Regions from separate parts of the Streptomyces sp. NPDC021012 genome, predicted to be linked through region 1. Evidence: predicted binding sites of a transcription regulator. Region 1 holds the regulator's gene; the other holds the start of a gene.

Region 1 (7,681 bases):
GCGGCGAGTTGCATGACGGGCTCCTCGGGCGGGCCTACTAAGCGGTAACTTATGGAGTTCCCGCTGAGATTACCCGGTCGCGGCGCCGCGCTGTAGCGGCGCTCGCGGTGATATGTGTCGCTCAGGCAAACCTTGCCCTCTCAGGCAAGCCTCGCCGTGCGACGCCTGCGGACTGCTGGAAGCGTACGCGCAAGGATCAGCAGATCCATCCCCAGCCAGTGGTGGTCCACATAGTGGAGATCGAGCAGCTCGCGCTCCTCCCACGGCAGCTCCGAGCGGCCGCTGATCTGCCACGGTCCCGTCACCCCCGGACGTACGGAGAGCCGGCGCCGGCCCTCGCCCGCGCACTCGCGGTGGCCCGGGGTCAGCGGGCACGGCCCGACCAGCGACATCCGGCCCGTGACCACGTGGAGGAGGAGCGGCAGCGCGGCCAGCGGGCTCCTCGTGCGGAAGGTCAGCATCGTGAAGGGCCGCCCCGCCAGGCCGGCCACCGTCCGGCGGCGCAGGACCGGGCCGCTCCCGCCGAGGGTGACGGAGAGGGCGGCCCAGGCGATCAGGGGCGCGAGTGCGAGGAGCAGGACGAGCCCGCCCGCCACGTCGAACGCGCGCTTCGCCGTCATGCGCTCACACCCTTCGGCGGGGATCCTGGGACAGGGGATGCGGGATATGTCCTGACTATGTCCGGACCCTCTCACGCGAAACCGGTCAAACGGGGGAGCGGCGCGCTCTTTGAGTGGTGGGCTCGGCGAAGAGTTGAGTCGACCACGCTCAGGTCTGTTGACGCGCCCGGGTTCGTCGTGCATCCTTGAGTCAGTTCCACTCAAGTCAGTCAGCTGGAGGAATCGAAATGGCACGTGCGGTCGGCATCGACCTGGGCACGACTAACTCCGTCGTCAGCGTTCTGGAAGGCGGCGAGCCCACCGTCATCACCAACGCCGAGGGCGCCAGGACCACGCCGTCCGTCGTCGCCTTCGCGAAGAACGGCGAGGTGCTCGTCGGCGAGGTGGCCAAGCGTCAGGCCGTCACCAACGTCGACAGGACCATCCGGTCGGTCAAGCGCCACATGGGCACCGACTGGAAGATCGACATCGACGGCAAGAGCTTCAACCCGCAGCAGATGAGCGCCTTCATCCTGCAGAAGCTCAAGCGCGACGCCGAGGCGTACCTGGGCGAGAAGGTCGTCGACGCGGTCATCACCGTCCCGGCGTACTTCAACGACTCCGAGCGTCAGGCCACCAAGGAGGCCGGTGAGATCGCGGGCCTCAACGTCCTGCGCATCGTCAACGAGCCGACCGCGGCCGCCCTGGCCTACGGCCTCGACAAGGACGACCAGACGATCCTCGTCTTCGACCTCGGTGGCGGCACCTTCGACGTGTCCCTCCTGGAGATCGGCGACGGCGTCGTCGAGGTGAAGGCCACCAACGGTGACAACCACCTCGGTGGTGACGACTGGGACCAGCGCGTCGTCGACTACCTGGTGACGCAGTTCCAGAACGGCCACGGCGTGGACCTGGCCAAGGACAAGATGGCTCTCCAGCGTCTCCGCGAGGCCGCGGAGAAGGCGAAGATCGAGCTCTCGTCCTCGACCGAGACCACGATCAACCTGCCCTACATCACGGCCTCCGCCGAGGGCCCGCTGCACCTGGACGAGAAGCTCACGCGCGCCCAGTTCCAGCAGCTCACCTCGGACCTGCTCGAGCGCTGCAAGGTGCCGTTCCACAACGTCATCAAGGACGCGGGCATCGCCCTCAAGGAGATCGACCACGTCGTTCTCGTCGGTGGCTCGACCCGTATGCCGGCCGTCGCCGAGCTCGTCAAGGAGCTGACCGGTGGCCGCGAGGCCAACAAGGGCGTCAACCCGGACGAGGTCGTCGCCATCGGCGCCGCGCTCCAGGCCGGTGTCCTCAAGGGTGAGGTCAAGGACGTCCTGCTCCTCGACGTGACCCCGCTGTCCCTCGGCATCGAGACCAAGGGCGGCATCATGACCAAGCTCATCGAGCGCAACACCACGATCCCGACCAAGCGGTCCGAGATCTTCACGACGGCCGAGGACAACCAGCCGTCCGTGCAGATCCAGGTCTACCAGGGCGAGCGCGAGATCGCGGCGTACAACAAGAAGCTCGGCATGTTCGAGCTGACCGGTCTGCCGCCGGCCCCGCGCGGCGTCCCGCAGATCGAGGTCGCCTTCGACATCGACGCCAACGGCATCATGCACGTGACCGCGAAGGACCTGGGCACGGGCAAGGAGCAGAAGATGACCGTCACCGGCGGCTCCTCGCTGCCGAAGGACGAGGTCGACCGGATGCGCCAGGAGGCCGAGCAGTACGCGGAGGAGGACCACCGCCGCCGCGAGGCCGCCGAGACCCGCAACCAGGGTGAGCAGCTCGTCTACCAGACGGAGAAGTTCATCAAGGACAACGAGGAGAAGATCCCGGCCGAGGTCAAGACCGAGGTCGAGACCGCGCTCGGCGAGCTGAAGGAGAAGCTCAAGGGCGAGGACACCGCCGAGATCCGCACCGCCACCGAGAAGGTCGCGGCCGTCTCCCAGAAGCTCGGCCAGGCGCTGTACGCCGACCAGGGCGCCCAGGCCGCCGGCGGCGAGGCCCCGAAGGCCGACGACGACGTCGTCGACGCCGAGATCGTGGACGACGAGAAGGGCGGCCAGGCGTGACCGAGGAGACCCCGGGCTTCGAGGAGAAGCCCGACGTCCCCTCCGGCGCCACCGCTGACGACGCCGCCGAGACCGTCGAGTCCTCCTCGGAGGACTCGGCGGCCCCGGCCGGGGACGCTACGGATGTAGCCCTGCTGGCGCAGCTGGACCAGGCCCGTACGGCGCTCACCGAGCGCACGGGCGACCTCCAGCGGCTCCAGGCCGAGTACCAGAACTACCGCCGCCGCGTGGAGCGGGACCGGGTCACGGTCAAGGAGATCGCCGTCGCGAGCCTCCTGTCCGAGCTCCTGCCCGTCCTCGACGACGTCGGCCGGGCCCGGGACCACGGCGAGCTCGTGGGCGGGTTCAAGTCGGTGGCCGAATCGCTGGAGACCGTCGTCGCCAAGATGGGTCTGCAGCAGTTCGGCAAGGAGGGCGAGCCCTTCGACCCGACGATCCACGAGGCCCTGATGCACTCGTACGCGCCGGACGTCACCGAGACGACCTGCGTGGCGATCCTGCAGCCGGGGTACCGGATCGGCGAGCGGACCATCCGGCCCGCCCGCGTGGCCGTCGCCGAGCCCCAGCCCGGGGCGCAGGGGAAGGCCGAGGAGTCGGAGGACTCCGGCAGCAAGTCCGAGAAGTCCGAGAAGGACAGCGAGTAACAGCCGTACCCGTGCGCGGGAGGAGGGACGTCGATGAGCACGAAGGACTTCGTCGAGAAGGACTACTACAAGGTTCTCGGCGTCCCCAAGGACGCCACCGAGGCCGAGATCAAGAAGGCGTACCGGAAGCTCGCCCGCGAGAACCATCCGGACGCCAACAAGGGTGACGCGAGCGCCGAGGCGCGCTTCAAGGAGATCTCCGAGGCGAACGACGTCATCGGAGACCCCAAGAAGCGCAAGGAGTACGACGACGCCCGCGCCCTCTTCGGGAACGGCGGCTTCAGGGCCGGCGGCCCCGGCGGCGGCTCGTTCAACTTCGACCTGGGCGACCTCTTCGGGGGCGCCCAGGGCGGGGCGGGCGGCGGCTTCGGCGGCGGCGGCATCGGCGACGTCTTCGGCGGCCTGTTCAACCGCGGCGGGGGAGCGGGCGCCCGCACCCAGCCGCGGCGCGGCCAGGACATCGAGTCCGAGGTGACGCTCAGCTTCACCGAGGCCATCGAGGGCGCGACCGTCCCGCTGCGGATGTCCAGCCAGCAGCCGTGCACGGCGTGCTCCGGCACCGGCGACAAGAACGGCACGCCCCGCGTGTGCCCGACCTGCGTCGGCACCGGGCAGGTCTCGCGCGGCAGCGGCGGCGGCTTCTCGCTCACCGACCCCTGCGTGGACTGCAAGGGCCGCGGCCTCATCGCCGAGAACCCCTGCGAGGTCTGCAAGGGCAGCGGGCGGGCCAAGTCCTCCCGCACCATGCAGGTCCGCATCCCCGCGGGCGTCAGCGACAACCAGAAGATCCGTCTCCGCGGCAAGGGAGCGCCGGGCGAGCGCGGCGGACCCAACGGCGACCTGTACGTCGTCGTGCACGTCGACGAGCACCCGGTCTTCGGCCGCAGGGACGACAACCTCACCGTCACGGTGCCGGTCTCCTTCGTGGAGGCGGCGCTCGGCGGCGAGATCAAGGTCCCGACCCTCGGCGGCCCCGCTGTCACCCTCAAGCTGCCCGCGGGCACCCCGAACGGCCGGACCATGCGCGCCCGGGGCAAGGGCGCGGTCCGCAAGGACGGCACGCGCGGCGACCTCCTCGTGACGGTCGAGGTCGCGGTGCCGAAGGAGCTCGACGACAAGGCACGCGAGGCCCTGGAGACCTTCCGCGAGGCGACCGCCTCCGCGGACCCGAGGGCCGAGCTGTTCCAGGCCGCGAAGGGAGCGTGACCCGGTGAGACGCAATCCGTACGAGCTGACCGACGAGAGCCCCGTGTACGTCATCTCGGTGGCGGCCCAGCTCTCCGGTCTGCACCCGCAGACCCTGCGGCAGTACGACCGGCTCGGTCTGGTCTCCCCGGACCGCACGGCGGGCCGCGGGCGGCGCTACTCGGCCCGTGACATCGAGCTGCTCCGCCAGGTGCAGCAGCTGTCGCAGGACGAGGGCATCAACCTGGCCGGGATCAAGCGGATCATCGAACTGGAGAACCAGGTCGCGGCGCTCCAGGCACGGGTGTCCGAGCTGTCGGCGGCGGTCGAGGGCGCGGCGGCGACGCTGCGCCAGCGCGAGGCCCAGGTGCACGCCTCGTACCGCCGGGACCTGGTCCCGTACACCGACGTGCAGCAGGCGAGCGCCCTCGTGGTGTGGCGCCCGAAGCGCGGCGAGTAGCCCTTCGCTTCTGCCTGGGCTTCTGTCCGGAAGAGGCCCCCTCCACCCGCGGGTGGAGGGGGCCTCTTTCAGTTGTCCCGTTCGAGGATCCCCGACTGGGCGATCAGATAGCCGAGTTGTGCCCGGCTGCCGCTGCCGAGGGCGGCGGCGAGTTTGGCGATGTGCGCCCGGCAGGTCCGTACGTTCATCCCGAGCCGCCGGGCGATGGCCTCGTCGACGTGGCCCTCGACGAGGAGCCTGGCGATGGACCGCTGGACGCCGCCGATGCCGTCGGTCTTGATGTCGTACGGGATCTCCTCCCGGATCGGCACCGCCAGCTGCCAGAACTGGTCGAAGACGCCGCAGAGGTAGGCGACGAGGCCGGGGTGGCGCAGCTCCAGGGCCACCTGGCGGTCGCTGCGGGCCGGGATGAAGGCGACCTCGCGGTCGACGATGATCAGCCGGTCGATGATCTCTTCGAGGGTGCGGACCTGGACCTCGGGGCCCACGTGCTCCAGATAGGTCAGCGTGAGCTCGGTGTGGCGCGCGGTGTGCTGGTAGAGCGTGCGCATGTTGATGCCGCGGCCCAGGAGCGGGGAGACGCGGTCGAGGGCCTCGCTGAGGGCCTGCGCGGGGCGGCCGCCGCCCGGCTGGACGGTGAGGAGCTCGCTGCGGCAGTTGGCCACGACGCGGTCGAGGGTGGCGTTGATGCGGTCGATGCCCTCGAGGACGTTGATGGCGTGTGTGGCGGGGGAGTCGTGGGCGCTGATGGCCATGAACGGCTCGAAGGCGTCGGACAGGGCGACGGTGCGCCGCCGGCGGTCGAGGATCTCCCGTTCGATCGGCTGGAGCAGCTGGGCGAGCGCTGCGGAGGGGGGAACCGGACGGAGCCACTGCGCGTCGTCCGGGTCGGGGTGGAGCAGTGAGAGGTCGAGGAGGCACGGTGCCTCGACCGCCTCTGACCGGGGTATTCGTCCGGTCCGCAGAGCGGCCGCGTACAGCTCGGAGCCCGCTTCGCACAGTTCCGCGTGCGAATGTGGGTGACCTGTTTCGTCCGCTTGTTTCCGCATATGTACACCCCCAGGCTCCTGCATCTCAGGAACATGATGCATGGGTTTGGTGGTGCAGGCGCAGAGAGTAGGCCATCGTCTTACTCGCGGGGGTTGGAAAAGAGACGTTGCCTTCAAGTGAGGTTGCTCGGTGATGATGAAGAAGCTCATACGCGCGGCGGCCGGAGTCGCCTTCATCGCGGCCGCCACGGTGGGTGCGGGAGTGGCCCTCGACCCGGGCTGGCACTCGGATCCGGCGCACGTGCAGGCCGCCCCGCTCGACCCGGGCTGGCACTTCGCGGCCCCCACCGTGGTGGACGACCCGGGCTGGAGCGTGGCCCCCGTGCAGGATCCCGGCTGGAGCTAGACGGGCACATGAATGTTCCCGATGACTCCAGGTTCCGCCGGGAGATGGCCTCGGCCTATCGCTCCGGCTGGCACTTCGTCGACCTCGCCACGGCAATCCCCCACCGTGGCGACTCGCTGAAGGTCACGCTCTTCGGAGAGCCGATCGTCGTCGCCCGCGGACAGGACGAGGACGTCCGCGCGTACCGCTGCCTGCGCCGCCCCCGAGGCGCTCCGCAGCCCATCCGCTGTGCCATCCGGTACGGCATGATCTTCGTCAATCTCGACCAGCGGGACCACCAGCTGATCGAACCCGAGACCATCACCGCCACCCCCCGCAGTGCCTGAGCGATTCCCCCGTCGTTGTAGATCGCTCCGGCACTTCCCCCACACAGCGGCGCCATCGCGGACCTGAAACGCGATGGCGCCGCTGTGCGTTTCCGTGCGGACGGTCAGGCGCGGCCCATCGCCCGGGTGAGGGCGATCTCGATGACGACCCGGTCCGGGTTCGGGCTCGGCACGCGCCCGTAGCGCTCGGCGTAGCGGGCGACGGCGTCCGCGACCGCCTCGGCCTCCGTACGGATCCGGGCGACGCCCTCCAGGGTGGCCCAGCGCCCCTTGTCGACCTGGCAGACCGCGACCCGCGCGCCCTCCGCGCCCGCCGCCAGGACGTTGGCGACCTTCCGGCTGTTCTTGTTGGTGATCACGCGCGCGTACCCGCCCTCGGGGTCGTACGTGACGCCGACCGCGACGACGTGCGGCGTGCCGTCCGGGCGCGGGGTGGTCAGGGTGCACATGTGGTACTCGCGCCAGAAGCTCAGGTACGAGTCGGACGGGTTCCTGGGGTCTGTGGCCATGCCCGGAAACTACCCGTGGCGGAGCTCCCACCAAAACCTTGAGCGGAATAGACTCAACTTTGTGTACGTTGGAAGGGTCATAGAGAGAAGTGGACCCACGACGTTCGAGGAGGAGCACCGCACGTGGACGCCGAACTGACCAACAGGAGCCGGGACGCGATCAACGCGGCGAGCAGCCGCGCCGTGTCCGAAGGGCACGCCGACCTGACCCCCGCCCACCTACTCCTTGCCCTCCTGGCCGGTCAGGACAACGAGAACATCACCGACCTGCTGGCCGCCGTCGGGGCCGACCAGGCCGTCGTGCGCGCCGGCGCGGAGCGGCTGCTCGCCGCCCTGCCGAGCGTCACCGGGTCCACGGTCGCGCCCCCGCAGCCCAACCGCGACTTCCTCGCCGTCATCGCCGACGCCGACAAGCGCGCCAAGGAGCTCGGCGACGACTTCCTGTCGACCGAGCACCTGCTCGTGGCCATCGCCGCCAAGGGCGGCCAGGC
Region 2 (7,681 bases), on a different contig from region 1:
GCGACCCGGTGATCTACACGGCCACGAGCTGGTGGAAGCAGTGCACCGGCAACTCCGCGGCCTTCTCCTCCACCAACCCGCTGTGGATCGCGCGGTACGCCTCCGACGTCGGCGAACTCCCGGCCGGCTGGCCGTACTACACGATCTGGCAGTACACCTCCTCCGGCCCGACGGTCGGCGACCACGACCACTTCAACGGGGACTACTCGCGCGTGCAGGCGCTCGCGAACGGCTGACCCCGCGCTCCCCGCTCCACGGCGGCCTCCCGGGCCCACGGCACCCCGGGGGGCCGCTTCGGCTTTTTCCGCCCACCCTCTTGCTCATTGGTATGGACCAATGCGACGCTCTACCGCGGCCGCCCGGAACGCAACTTCCGTACGCCCAGCGCGCGTTGCTCGTCCCGTACTCCCCCACGCACGAGAGAGAGCCCCCGCATGGCCTCCTACCGCCGCACCGCCACCGTCTCCGCCGCCGCCCTGTCAGCCGCCGCCCTCGTCGGCCTCACCCCCACGGCGGCCGGCGCCCACGGGGCCGTCTTCAACCCCGTCAGCCGGATCGCGGCCTGCTACGCCGAGGGCCCCGAGACGCCCAAGTCGCAGGTGTGCAAGGACCTCGTCGCCGACTCCGGCACCCAGCCGCTCTACGACTGGAACGAGGTCAACATCGCCAACGCCGCGGGACAGCACCAGGCCCTCATCCCGGACGGCAAGCTCTGCTCGGCCAACCGCGAGAAGTACCGGGCCCTGGACTGGGCGCGCACCGACTGGCCGGCGACGGCCGTCGCCGCCGGCTCCTTCGACTTCAAGTTCCGCGTGACGGCCCCGCACTCGGGCACCATGACCGTCTACATCACCAAGGCCGGCTTCGACCCGACCAAGCCCCTGAAGTGGTCGGACCTGGACCCGACGCCCGTCGCCGTCTACGACACCGCCCGCACCGCGACCGACGGCTACTACAACTTCAAGGGCACCTTCCCGGCCCGCACCGGCCGCCACATCGTCTACAAGATCTGGCAGCGCAACGACAGCCCCGAGGCCTTCTACAGCTGCTCGGACGTCACCTTCGGCGGGGCGGCGACGGCTTCCGCGACGACGGCCGGGGCCCAGGCCCCGACCGAGGCGAAGATCGCCGCGGGCGCCGAGCTGTCCACCGTGAGCCACGCGGGCCACGGCGGCGACGAGCAGCCCCCGGCCCTCTCCGCCGAGACCGCCGGGGCCTCCTCCTCGCCGCTCCCGACGGCCCTCGCGGGCGCGGGCGCCCTCGCCGCCTTCGCCGGCGGCAGCCTGCTCCTGGGCCGCCGCCGCAACTCCTCCGCCTCCTAGGCGTCCCCGCCTAGGAGCGGGAGGCACCGACGGGGAAGAGGGCGGTGAGCCGGGGCATCGCCGACCCCTCCGGCCGAGACGCCCGAGGCCGCTCGCCCTCTTCCCACTCCCCCGCCGCCTCCGCGGCGTCCTCCGCCTCCTCGACGGCGTCGAGGAACTCCTCGCCGTCGTCGCCCTCCTGGCCCGTCAGCTCGTCCCACGCGTCCTGGGCGACGTAGTCGAGCTCCTCCCACTCGGGCCACTCGTCGTCGTCCCACTCGTCCTCGTGCCGGCCCACGAGCGCCCGTATCCCCGGCAGGTCGGCCAGGGCGTCCGGGTCGGCGAGGACCGACTCGTACGCCTTCCGCCCCTGGCCCACGAGCCAGAGCGTGAAGTAGTGGAAGCCGTCCTCGGTGCAGTGGCCGCCCTCGATCCGGTTCGCCGCCGCCCACACCGCGCGCGTGTCGGCGCGCTCGGTCGCCCGCTCCAGCCACACCTGGAACTCCACGCTCTCGGCCGCCGGACGCCGGAGCAACTCCTCCCGCAGCCACTCCAGTCGCTCGTCCCGGTCACCGGTCCGGCGGCTCAACTCGTCGATGAGAGCCCAGAAGGCGTCGTCGTTCATGCGTACGAGGATGCCAGTCCCGACCGACATCCGGGTAACGAGATCCGAACGCGCGGGAGCGGGGTGCCCGATCGGCACCCCGCTCCCGTGGACGGGGAGTTACGCGGCCACGTCCACCGGCACCACCGCCGGGGCGAGGGCGATCTCCAGGACCTGGCGGACGTCCGTCACCGGGTGGACCTCCAGCTTCTCCAGGATCTCGGCCGGGACGTCGTCCAGGTCGGCCTCGTTCCGCTTGGGGATCACGACCGTCGTGATGCCCGCCCGGTGCGCGGCGAGGAGCTTCTGCTTCACGCCGCCGATCGGCAGCACCCGGCCGGTGAGGGAGACCTCGCCGGTCATGGCCACGTCCGTACGGACGAGCCGGCCGCTCAGCAGGGAGGCGAGGGCGGTCGTCATGGTGACGCCCGCGCTCGGCCCGTCCTTGGGCACCGCGCCCGCCGGGAAGTGGATGTGCACGCCCCGGTCCTTGAGGCCGGTGACGGGCAGCTCCAGCTCCGCGCCGTGCGAGCGGAGGAAGGAGAGCGCGATCTGCGCCGACTCCTTCATCACGTCGCCCAGCTGGCCCGTGAGGGTCAGCCCGGCGGCGCCCGTCTCCGGGTCGGCGAGGGAGGCCTCCACGAAGAGGACGTCACCGCCCGCGCCGGTCACGGCGAGCCCGGTGGCGACACCCGGCACGGCCGTCCGCCGCTCCGCCGGGTCCTGGGCCGACTCCGGCACGTGGTGCGGGCGCCCGATGAGCTCCCGCAGATCGTCCGCCCCGACCGTGAACGGCAGCTCGCGGTCGCCCAGTTCGTGCTGGGCCGCGGCCTTCCGCAGCAGCCGGGCGATCGAGCGCTCCAGGGTGCGGACGCCCGCCTCCCGGGTGTACTCGCCGGCCAGCTTCCGCAGCGCGGACTCCTCCAGGACGACCTCGCCGGTCTCCAGACCGGCCCGCTCCAGCTGGCGCGGGAGCAGGTGGTCACGGGCGATGACGACCTTCTCGTCCTCCGTGTAGCCGTCCAGGCGCACCAGCTCCATGCGGTCGAGGAGCGCCTCGGGGATGGCTTCGAGGACGTTCGCCGTGGCCAGGAAGACCACGTCGGAGAGGTCGAGCTCGACCTCCAGGTAGTGGTCGCGGAAGGTGTGGTTCTGCGCGGGGTCGAGGACTTCGAGGAGGGCCGCCGCGGGGTCGCCGCGGAAGTCGGAGCCGACCTTGTCGATCTCGTCGAGCAGGACCACCGGGTTCATGGACCCGGCCTCCTTGATGGCGCGGACGATCCGGCCGGGCAGGGCGCCGACGTACGTGCGCCGGTGGCCGCGGATCTCCGCCTCGTCCCGTACGCCGCCGAGGGCGACCCGGACGAACTGCCGGCCCATCGCGTGGGCGACGGACTCGCCGAGCGAGGTCTTGCCGACGCCGGGCGGCCCGACGAGGGCGAGCACGGCGCCGCCGCGACGGCCGCCGACGACACCGAGGCCGCGGTCGGAGCGCCGCTTGCGCACCGCCAGGTACTCGGTGATCCGCTCCTTCACGTCGTCGAGGCCGGCGTGCTCCGCGTCCAGGACCGCGCGGGCGCCCCGGATGTCGTACCGGTCCTCGGTCCGCTCGTTCCACGGCAGTTCGAGGACGGTGTCGAGCCAGGTGCGGATCCAGGAGCCCTCGGGGGACTGGTCGCTGGACCGCTCCAGCTTCTCGACCTCCTTGAGGGCGGCCTCCCGCACCTTCTCGGGCAGGTCGGCGGCCTCCACGCGGGCGCGGTAGTCGTCGGACTCGTCGCCCTCGGTCTCGCCGTTGAGGTCGCGGAGCTCCTTGCGGACGGCTTCGAGCTGGCGGCGGAGCAGGAACTCGCGCTGCTGCTTGTCGACGCCCTCCTGGACGTCCTTGGCGATGCTCTCGGCGACGTCCTGCTCGGCGAGGTGCTCGCGGAGCTGGGCGGTGGCGAGCTTGAGGCGGGCGACCGGGTCGGAGGTCTCCAGGAGCGCGACCTTCTGCTCGACGCTGAGGAAGGGCGAGTAACCGGAGTTGTCGGCGAGGGCGCCGACGCCGTCGATCTGCTGGACGCGGTCGACGACCTGCCAGGCGCCGCGCTTCTTGAGCCAGCTGGTGGCAAGTGCCTTGTACTCCTTGACCAGTTCGGTCACGGAGCCGGGCAGCGGGTCGGGCAGGGCCTCCTCGACGGTGCTGCCCTCGACCCACAGGGCGGCGCCGGGGCCGGTCGTACCGGCGCCGATGCGGACGCGGCCGAGGCCGCGGATGAGTGCGCCGGGATCGCCGTCGGACAGCCGTCCGACCTGCTCGACGATGCCCAGGACGCCGGTGCCGGCATAGGTCCCGTCGATCCGCGGCACGAGCAGCACGCGGGGCTTGCCCGCGCCGCCGCGGGCGGCGGCCTGGGCGGCCTCGACGGCGGCCCGTACGTCGTTCTCCGACAGGTCCAGCGGCACCACCATGCCGGGCAGCACGACCTCGTCGTCGAGCGGCAGCACAGGCAGAGTGAGCGGCACGGACGCCATGGACTCAGAAGCCATGATCTCCCCTTCGGCAGTCAAGTTGAGCTATACGCACTCAATGCTTGTGAGCCCGGGGATGTTCCCGGACGCCCGTTCGCTCTGAGCGATCACTCCCGCATGCGCCCGCATGGAGCCGATGTAATACCTCCATGGATATAGCATCCCTTACGGAAGCCTGGGTGGCGGGCTGGACCGTCTCCCGGGGCACCCCGCCCGCCGTCGCCGAGCCCTGGGGCCACCGGATCGACGTGGGCCTGCCCCGGCACGTCGTACGGCACGTCCTGCCCGCCCCCGACGCGGCCTCCGTCGGCGCGCTCTGCGCCCGGCTGACCACGCCGTACAGCTGGCTCAAGGTGATGGCGGGCCCGGAGGAGGCCGGGCGGTGGATCACCGAGGGCTGGACCGTCCCCGACGACCCGGGCTTCATGATGGTCAAGCCGCTGGACCCCGGCGCCCGCCCCGCGCCGCCCGAGGGGTACGCCAGGACCACCGAGGTCGAGGACGGCGTCATCCGGGTCCGGATCCTCGCCCCGGACGGCACCCTCGCCGCCCGCGGCCAGATCGCCCCGACCGGCTCCACCGCCGTCGCCGACCAGATCGAGACCGACCCCGCGCACCGGCGCCGCGGCCTCGGCGCGAACGTCGTGCGCACCCTGGAGGCCGCCGCCGCCCAGGCGGGCGCCGGGACCGGGGTGCTCGCGGCGACCACGGACGGCCTCGCCCTGTACGACGCGCTCGACTGGCGCTACCGGTGCCCGGTCACCGGGATCGTACGGACGGGACCGGAAGACCACTGAGGGGTGGAATCGCGGCCGTCCGGCTGCGCGCGGGGCCCGGAACGGGGCATGCTCGGTCCATGGTGCGAGACGTACGGAGTGCGTGGACGTGGTGCGGGACCCTGCTGCTCACGGGGGCCCTGGCCGGCGGCCTGAGCGGCTGCGGCCCCGGGGTGCCGTCCGCGCCCGGCGGACCGTCGTCGAGCCTGAGCGCCCCGGCCGTGCCGAGCGCCACCACGCAGCCCGCCACGCCCACCGCGGAGCCCCGGCCGACGGAGGTCCTCGTCGAGGTCGTCGTCACCGGCGGCTTCGCCGGCGTCCACAACCAGCTCGTCGTCCACTACGACGGCAGCTGGACCAGCACCTCGGGCACCAAGCCGCCCCGGACCGGCCGGCAGACCCCCGCCGAGGCCGCCGAACTGCGGGCGGCCCTGGAGGACCCCGCGTTCGCCCTCGTCCCCGAGCGCCCGACGGGCAGCCCGATCCCCGACGGCTTCCAGTACCGGCTGACCCACCGCGGCCGCCTGGTCGTCGCGGACGACGGCGAACGCCCGCCCGCCCTCCAGCGCGTCTTCGCCGCCCTGCCGGGAGGCGGCCCGCCGACGGACCGGTGAGGGCGTGAACGGGGCGCGCGTGAACGGGGCGCGCGCGTGAACGGGGCGCGCGTCACTCCTTCGGTGCCGCGATCTCCGTGTACTGGCGCCGGAGGTACGCGCCCACCCGGGCCGGCATGTCCATCGAGGAAGGGTCGAGGGCCCACTGGATCTGGAGGCCGTCCATGACGGCGAGGTGTTCCTGGGCGACGCCCAGGCAGTCGGTGTCGGGGCGGAGTTCGCCGCTCCGCACGGCCTGCTCCAGGAGCTCGACGGTGTTCCGGAGCACGCGCGCGTAGCGCTCCTTGAAGTACTGGTGGGCGGGGTGGTCGGCGTTGCCGGACTCCCCCACCAGGACGTTGAACATCCGGACGATGCCGGGGCGCCGGGTGTTCTCCTCGATCAGGGCGACGAGGGTCTCCAGATAGGCCGCGTACGACTCGGGCTCGACACTGAACAGCCGCTCCACGTCGTGCTGTTCGCTCTGCGCGAGGACCGAGAGGAGCAGGTCCTCCTTGCTGCGGAAGTGGTGCAGCAGACCGCCCTGGGTGATCCCGCAGTCGCGGGCGATGCGGGCGAGGGAGGAGGCGTTGAAGCCCCACTGCCCGAAGTGGTCGACGGCGGTGTCCAGGATCTTCTGGCGGCGCGCGTCGCCGACCGCGTAACTGCCCCTGCCTGCGCTCTTGCGGGGCGTCCGCTCCGTGTTCTCCGCCATGCGGCCACCTTAGCCGCGCCCGGAAAAGGGTTTCCGGCGTGTGACCCAGGACACAATACAGAAACCTAGTGGTCACTCAGTTTTCACGCTTAGCCTGTGGGCGCCCAAGGTCGGCACCTCCGCCGGCCCCTGACCGACGGACCCTCCCCACGGCCTTCGGTCGAGTAGCCCCGGAGCCGCCCATGCACCCGTACCAGGACCCCGCCCTCCCCGTCGACGCGCGCGTGGAGGACCTCCTCTCGCGCATGACGCTGGAGGAGAAGGCCGGCCAGCTCTTCCACACCATGCTCACGATGAACGCCGACGGCACCCCGGTGACCGAGGCCGACGGGGACGACCTGGAACTCACCACCCCGCAGCTCGTCCAGGACCTGAAGCTCACCCACTTCAACCTGCTCGGCACCTACGGCGCCCGCGAGACGGCCCTCTGGCACAACGCGGTCCAGGAGATGGCCGAGGGCACCCGGCTCGGCATCCCGGTCTCCCTCTCGACCGACCCCCGCCACTCCTTCACCGACAACATCGGCGCCTCCTTCAACTCCGGCGCCTTCTCCGCCTGGCCCGAGGCGCTCGGCCTGGCCGCGATCGGCGACCCGGAGCTGGTCTTCCGCTTCGCCGACACCGTCCGCCGCGAATACCTCTCCGTCGGCTTCCGCACCGCGCTCCACCCGCAGATCGACCTCGCGACCGAACCCCGCTGGTCCCGCCAGACCGGCACCTTCGGCTCCGACGCGAAGCTGACGAGCGAGCTGGTCCAGGCGTACGTGCGCGGCCTCCAGGGCCCCGAGCTCGGCCCGGAGTCGGTGGCCGCGATGGTCAAGCACTTCCCCGGCGGCGGCCCGCAGAAGGACGGCGAGGACCCGCACTTCCCGCACGGCAAGGAGCAGGTCTACCCGGGCGGGATGCGCGACTACCACCTGGAGCCCTTCAAAGCCGCCATCGCCGCCGGCTGCTCGCAGATGATGCCGTACTACGGACAGCCCGTCGGCACCGACTGGGAGGAGGTCGGCTTCGGCTTCAACAAGGGCGTCATCACGGGCCTGCTCCGCGAGGAACTCGGCTTCACCGGCATCGTCTGCACCGACTGGGGCCTCCTGACGGACGCCCCGATCTTCGGCGAGATGCACGAGGCCCGCGCCTGGGGCGTCGAGCACCTGAGCGTGGCCGAACGGGCCGCC

Evidence for each region. The regulator HspR, encoded in region 1, represses chaperone genes until heat shock. The targets are predictions, from matches to a motif close to TTGAGNNNNNNNNNCTCAA.
Region 2: lon (endopeptidase La) is a predicted target of HspR. The motif match lies at 4,460-4,478, and genes of this name have one in related genera.

Annotation. Positions count from the first base shown of each region.
Region 1 is NZ_JBIRQU010000005.1:132,015-139,695, reverse strand. Features, by position in the region: gene ACH4TP_RS18085 ((Fe-S)-binding protein) at 1-14, opposite strand, end outside; gene ACH4TP_RS18080 (sugar transferase) at 141-620, opposite strand; gene dnaK (molecular chaperone DnaK) at 848-2,671, shown strand; gene grpE (nucleotide exchange factor GrpE) at 2,668-3,315, shown strand; gene dnaJ (molecular chaperone DnaJ) at 3,349-4,521, shown strand; gene ACH4TP_RS18060 (heat shock protein transcriptional repressor HspR) at 4,526-4,960, shown strand; gene ACH4TP_RS18055 (helix-turn-helix transcriptional regulator) at 5,029-6,009, opposite strand; gene ACH4TP_RS18050 (hypothetical protein) at 6,143-6,355, shown strand; gene ACH4TP_RS18045 ((2Fe-2S)-binding protein) at 6,364-6,681, shown strand; gene ACH4TP_RS18040 (pyridoxamine 5'-phosphate oxidase family protein) at 6,786-7,190, opposite strand; gene clpB (ATP-dependent chaperone ClpB) at 7,314-7,681, shown strand, end outside.
Region 2 is NZ_JBIRQU010000001.1:274,111-281,791, forward strand. Features, by position in the region: gene ACH4TP_RS01230 (lysozyme) at 1-236, shown strand, start outside; gene ACH4TP_RS01235 (lytic polysaccharide monooxygenase) at 435-1,322, shown strand; gene ACH4TP_RS01240 (DUF4240 domain-containing protein) at 1,333-1,926, opposite strand; gene lon (endopeptidase La) at 2,026-4,437, opposite strand; gene ACH4TP_RS01250 (GNAT family N-acetyltransferase) at 4,569-5,216, shown strand; gene ACH4TP_RS01255 (hypothetical protein) at 5,276-5,809, shown strand; gene ACH4TP_RS01260 (TetR/AcrR family transcriptional regulator) at 5,862-6,503, opposite strand; gene ACH4TP_RS01265 (glycoside hydrolase family 3 protein) at 6,686-7,681, shown strand, end outside.